DNA from 2 places in the Pseudomonas sp. ML2-2023-3 genome. Region 1 is predicted to be linked to the other one. Evidence: riboswitches for the same ligand, from Rfam matches in the RefSeq annotation. Region 1 holds a riboswitch; the other holds the start of a gene.
The links. A riboswitch is a leader RNA that binds a small molecule or an ion and turns the genes downstream of it on or off. The one in region 1 is predicted to bind cobalamin.
Positions count from the first base shown of each region.

Region 2: linked by a shared signal. The riboswitch ahead of V6P94_RS14315 (CbtB-domain containing protein) and the one ahead of cobO (cob(I)yrinic acid a,c-diamide adenosyltransferase) in region 1 are both predicted to bind cobalamin.

Region 1 covers NZ_CP146343.1:1,979,162-1,982,363, forward strand. The annotation lists gene V6P94_RS09190 (sorbosone dehydrogenase family protein) at 1-830, opposite strand, end outside; cobalamin riboswitch at 958-1,201, shown strand; gene cobO (cob(I)yrinic acid a,c-diamide adenosyltransferase) at 1,283-1,894, shown strand; gene V6P94_RS09200 (cobyrinate a,c-diamide synthase) at 1,905-3,202, shown strand, end outside.
Region 2 covers NZ_CP146343.1:3,112,515-3,115,716, reverse strand. The annotation lists gene V6P94_RS14325 (response regulator) at 1-511, opposite strand, end outside; gene V6P94_RS14320 (response regulator) at 687-1,049, shown strand; cobalamin riboswitch at 1,184-1,395, shown strand; gene V6P94_RS14315 (CbtB-domain containing protein) at 1,492-1,680, shown strand; gene V6P94_RS14310 (CbtA family protein) at 1,692-2,393, shown strand; gene V6P94_RS14305 (cobalamin biosynthesis protein) at 2,390-2,815, shown strand; gene cobM (precorrin-4 C(11)-methyltransferase) at 2,880-3,202, shown strand, end outside.

The sequences.
Region 1 (3,202 bases):
ACCGCTGTCCAGAGCTTGCCGGTTTTGGGTTCCCAGTCCATGCCATTGGGGTTGCGCAGGCCCGAGGCGAAAATACGGTGGTTGCCGGTGGCGCGATCAACTTCCCAGATCGCGGCGCGGCCTTCTTCCTTGTCCATGCCGTTCTCGCCCACGTTGCTGTTGGAACCGACGGTGACATACAGCTTGGTGCCGTCAGGGCTGGCGATGACGTTTTTGGTCCAGTGATGGTTCAGTGGGCCGCCCGGTAAGTCGAGCACCTTGACCGGATTGGCTTTGATGCTGTTTTCGCCCGCCTGATAGGGGACGCGTAAAAGCTTGTCGGCGTCAGCGATATACAACTCGTCGCCCACCAGGGTCATGCCAAAAGGCGAGTTCAGATTGTCGAGAAAGACCGTGCGGGTTTCGGCCACGCCATCGTGGTCTGCATCGCGCAACAGGGTGATCCGGTTCGCGCTTGGCACTGCGGCCCCGGCGCGGGCCATCACCTTGTCTGCGATCCAGCCTTTGATCCCCTTGCTGTCATCCGGTTTGGGCGGTGCGTTGGTTTCTGCGACCAGCACATCGCCGTTGGGCAAGACATAGAGCCAGCGCGGATGATCCAGGCCTTCGGCGAAGGCGGCGACCTCCAGGCCTTGGGCAGCAATGGGCGTGGCGCCATCAGCCCAACCGACCGCCGGGGCGATATTGACGGTGGGTATCAGGGTTTTGTTCGGTTCGGGTAATTTGGGCGAGGGGCCGGTGCCATCACTTACTTGCAGGGTCGACGACTCGCCGCAGGCAGCCAATCCTGCCGCAAGTACGATGACAATAGCGTGCTGGCGCTTGAGCATGAAGAACTCCATTATGTTTTGGTCTCGTAGGTCATAGAGAAGCTTAGCCCTTCAAAGGTTCAGGTCGTAGCTTTGTATAGCCCTATTGGTGCCACCTTTAATTGACGCTCCACCCCCAACCCTCTAACCTTCGCGGCTTGTTTCAGGTGCTCGGCAACGTAACGTTGGTCGAGTGAAACAGGGAAGCCGGTGAGGGCGTGTTTGTCCTGCACAACCGCCATGATCCCGGCGCTGCCCCCGCAACGGTAAACGAGTCAATGCCACGCCAACTGCCACTGTGATTGCTCACGGGAAGGCGCGTGGACAAGGGCGCCCTGTACAGGGCCGTCCGCTTGTGAGCCCGGAGACCGGCCTGATCCATCCACCACTCTCGCGGCGGGCGATGCAGTGTGTTTTTTATGAATTCCCCCCCGCCTCCCGTTTGCATCATTGAGCCCCAACGGAGAGCTGCCATGAACGAATCCCCCGAACGCGACGAACGTCATCAGGCGCGCATGCTGCGCAAAAAAGCCGTCATGGATGAGCGCATTGCCAGCTCGCCCAATGAGTGCGGGCTACTGCTGGTGTTGACCGGCAATGGCAAAGGCAAGAGCAGTTCCGCTTTTGGCATGCTGGCACGGGCCATGGGCCACGGCATGCAGTGCGGCGTGGTGCAGTTCATCAAAGGTCGCAACAGCACTGGCGAGGAGATCTTCTTCCGCCGCTTCCCCGAGCAGGTGCGTTATCACGTGATGGGTGAAGGCTTTACCTGGGAAACCCAGGATCGCCAACGCGATATCGCGGCCGCCGAAGCCGCCTGGGAAGTATCCCGCGAGATGCTGCGTGACCCGTCCATCGGGCTGGTTGTACTGGATGAGCTGAACATCGCGCTCAAACACGGCTACCTCGACCTTGAGCAGGTGCTCGCCGACCTGCAAGCCCGTCCGCCAATGCAGCATGTGCTGGTCACCGGGCGTGGCGCCAAACCTGAGCTGATAGACCTGGCCGATACCGTGACTGAAATGGGTGTGGTCAAACACGCATTCCAAGCCGGGATCAAAGCCCAGAAAGGCATCGAATTGTGAGTGTTCAAGCATGAGAGAGTCGCGTCATTGCCCCGCGGTGTTGATCGCCGCACCGGCCTCCGGTCAGGGCAAGACCACCGTTACCGCCGCCTTGGCCCGATTGCATCGCAATCAGGGGCGCAAGGTGCGGGTGTTTAAATGTGGACCGGATTTTCTGGACCCGATGATTCTGGAGCGCGCCAGCGGTGCGCCGGTTTATCAGGTGGATTTGTGGATGGTGGGCGCGGATGAAAGTCGCCGCCTGCTGTGGGAAGCCGCTGGTGAAGCGGACCTGATCCTGATCGAAGGCGTGATGGGTCTGTTCGACGGTACACCTTCCAGCGCCGACCTGGCGCGCCATTTTGGGGTACCGGTGCTGGGTGTGATTGATGGCACCGCAATGGCCCAGACGTTTGGTGCGCTGGCCCTGGGCCTGGCCCGCTATCAACCGGACCTCCCGTTTGCCGGGGTGCTGGCCAACCGGGTTGGCACAGTGCGTCATGCACAGTTGCTCGAAGGCAGCCTGACCGAAGGCCTGCGCTGGTACGGCGCGTTGTCTCGCGAGACCGGGATCGAGTTGCCGAGTCGACACTTGGGGCTGGTTCAGGCGAGTGAGCTGAACGACCTGGATGCGCGTCTCGACGCGGCAGCCAATGCCCTGGCCAGCACCTGTGAGGTAGCGCTGCCACCCGCCGTTGAATTTGCAGCGCCCGAGCCTGTGCTGGTCGAGCCATTGTTGGCCGGGGTTCGGATTGCCGTGGCCCGGGATGAAGCCTTTGCCTTCACCTATGGTGCGAGTCTGGATCTGCTGCGGGCGATGGGAGCCGAGCTGGTGTTTTTCTCGCCGATTCGCGATGTCCGCCTGCCAGAAGCTGACAGCCTTTATTTGCCGGGCGGTTATCCCGAGTTGCATCACCTTGAGCTGTCGCGCAATACACCGATGCTGGAGGCGATTCGCGCCCATCACGCAGCCGGTAAACCGTTGCTGGCCGAATGTGGCGGCATGCTTTATCTGCTCGACGCCTTGACCGATGTCGACGGTCAGCGTGCCGAGCTGGTGGGTTTGCTGACGGGGGAGGCGAAGATGCAAAAGCGTCTGGCCGCGTTGGCATTGCAATCGGTGGACATGCCCGAGGGGTTGCTGCGTGGTCACACTTACCATCACTCGCTGACCAGCACTGAGCTTGAACCTGTTGCCCGTGGCCTGAGCCCCAATGGCGGGCGCGGTGCCGAAGCGGTGTATCGCGAAGGGCGGATGACCGCCTCTTACGTGCACTTCTACTTTCCGTCCAATCCTCAGGCGATTGCTGCGCTGTTTGCGCCGTGCGC
Region 2 (3,202 bases), 1.1 Mb from region 1:
GCTGCTCCATCTGAATGAAGTCTTGATATTCTTTGCGAATTTCGTCCGCCAGGCGCTTGCCCCGCCCCGCCTGTATGGCCGCACGGTAATCACCGTCCTGACGGCGCAGATCGACCATCGACTGGGCGTAGGCATTCCACTCATTTTGCAGCGCCTCAAGGCGTTTCAGCCGGTCGACCTGCTGCGGGTTGTCGCTGACCAGCTCCTGCAACCCCTTCAACTGGAGCGCAATTTGCGGCTTGGCGACGGCATAGGGGTCCAGAAAATGCTCATCGCCGGTAATCAGGAACCCGCGCATGCCGCTTTCAAGATCCACCGTCAGCCGCACGGCGTCGTTGGTATTACTGATAACCCGGTCGCTGTGCTCCACCCACCTGATCACTGATAACAAATAGCTGACCATGATCACGAATAACGCGGCACTGAGCACGCCGACAGCCAGGGGCAAGCCAACGTTGCGACTCAGAAGCTTGCGAAAGCTTCGCTCATCAATTGATACAGGTGAGTTCATTTTCAGGCCTGTGGGCAGTCTTAAAAAACTGGAGTTTGCCGGATTACCGAGCAATAGTTCTATTTTCTTACCCAACAATGAACATTTTCGTACAAAGAGGCACATTCAAATGCTGGGCAAGGCTATCCTTGCTGCAGCGAGACCCACGCTTACATTTTTTATCGAGATCATGATTATGTCCGCTACACCCTCCACCATCCTGGTGGTCGAAGACGACGCCATTGTTCGGATGCTGATCGTAGACGTGCTCCAAGAACTGGACTTCAGCGTGCTTGAAGCAGACGGCAGCGAGCAGGCCATGGAACTGCTGGAGAATGCGGCCCAGCCCATTGACCTGCTGATGACCGACGTCGGGTTGCCGGGCATGGACGGCCGGGAGCTGGCAGCCAAGGCCCGCCAAATGCGCGAGAAAATGCCCATCCTGTTTGCCAGCGGCTATGCCGAAACCCTTGAGGTCGCAGAAGGCATGGCGGTGATTGGCAAACCTTTCTCCATTGATCAGTTGCGCGACAAAGTCAAAAGCCTGCTGACCGCCTGACGTGTAGTCGCTGCCGCAGGCTGCGAGGGCTGCGTAGCGGCCCCGCTTTTTGAAGGTCCTGCGGCCCTTATCGCAGCCTGCGGCAGCGACTACACCCCCCCCTTTAAATTGACGACTCTCCTGGGCTGTGGTTTCCTACACATCTTGTATCAGGTGCCCTTCACAGGGTGAAACGGGAAACCGGTGCGTCAGGCGTTAGTCCTGGCAAGTCCGGCGCTGCCCCCGCAACGGTAAGCGAGAGAAACATCAAATCCACTGTGCCGAGTGCATGGGAAGGAGATGTTTGCAGGCTCAACCCTTGAGCCCCTCGCAAGCCCGGAGACCGGCCTGGTTATTTTTCAATAACAAACCCGCGGTGGGCGGGCGCTGTTAAACCCTGCGGGCTTCGTTCGCGGGGTTTTCTTGCGCTTTGCTGCCCGTCGTCCGACCTGAGGCAAGCGCCATGTCTATCAGCACCAGCCGTACCCATTCCGCCGCGACCACTGCCACCCAAAGCCAACGCATTGTGGCGGCTGTCGGTGCTGCGGTACTGGGGGCTTTTCTCGTTTACTTCGCCGGGTTCTCCCATATCGATGCGGTTCACAATGCGGCCCATGACACCCGTCACAGCTCCGCCTTCCCGTGCCATTGAGACTGCCTGCCATGATTAAGCGTATCGCCCAAACCGCAGGCTTCACCGGCTTGCTGGCCGCCCTGCTGCTGACCCTGCTGCAAAGCCTGTGGGTGTCGCCACTCATTTTGCAGGCCGAAACCTACGAAAAACCTGCTGCCACTGAAGTGCACGAGCATGCCGACATGGCCATGCCAGCCCACGAGCACGACGCCGAGGCCTGGGAGCCGGAAGATGGCTGGCAGCGCGTGCTGTCTACCACGGGCGGCAATCTGGTGGTTGCTGTGGGTTTTGCCTTGATGCTGGCCGGCCTTTACACCTTGCGTGCCCCGACGCGCACTTCCCAGGGCCTGCTCTGGGGCCTTGCCGGTTATGCGGTGTTCTGCCTGGCGCCGACCCTGGGCCTGCCACCCGAGTTGCCGGGCACTGCAGCGGCAGATTTGCTGCAGCGTCAAATCTGGTGGGTCAGCACCGCAGCTTCGACCGCAGTGGCCATCGCACTGATGGTATTTGGCAAGCACTGGGCGCTGAAAGTGCTGGGCGTGGCGATTCTGGTGGTTCCGCATATTTTTGGCGCACCCCAGCCACTGGTGCATTCAAGCCTGGCCCCGGCCGAGCTGGAGTCGCAGTTCAAGATTGCTTCGCAACTGACCAACTTCGCCTTTTGGCTGGCCCTGGGCGTGATCAGCGCCTGGCTGTTTCGCCGCAAGTCTGAAGGCCAGTACTCGGCATGACGGCAACCGGCACAGCGCCAATCCTGGTGATTGGCCTGGGCTGTCGCCAGGATTGCACCGCGGCAGAGCTGTTGAGTCTGATCGAACGCTCTCTGGCCCGGGCCGGGATCCCGCTGAATGCGGTCCGTGCCCTGGCCAGTGTCGATCTCAAGCGCCAGGAACCCGGACTGCTGCAACTGGCAGCTCGACTGGAACTGGAGCTTGAGGTCTTCAGTGCGCAACAGCTTGCCCCGTACGCCCCTCAGCTGAGTCACCGGTCGAACCTTGTGTTCGAGAAAACCGGGTGTTTCGGGATTGCCGAAAGTGCTGCGCTGGCCCTGGCCGAGCGGTTCGCCGGCGCACCCGCTACCTTGCTGATTACGCGACAAAAATCACCCGGCGCCACCTTTGCGTTGGCCTGTTTCGAGCAAAACCCGCGATAATCCCCCGCCTCACTATGAGCGTTGTTCAAGAACAGCTCTATCTCAACCCCTTCAAGAGACTGCCATGACTGTTTATTTCATCGGCGCCGGACCCGGCGATCCTGAGCTGATTACCGTCAAGGGCCAGCGCCTGATTCGCAGTTGCCCGGTGATCATTTACGCGGGTTCGCTGGTCCCCGAGGCCGTGCTGCAAGGCCATCAGGCTGAGCAGGTGATCAACAGTGCGCAACTGCACCTTGAGCAGATCATCACCCTGATCAAGGCCGCCGACGCCAAAGGCCAGGACGTGGCCCGCGTACATTCCGGCGACCCCAGCTTGTACGGGGCCATTGGCGAACAGATCCGCTGCTTGCGTGAGCTGGGCATTGCCTTTGAGATCATTCCGGG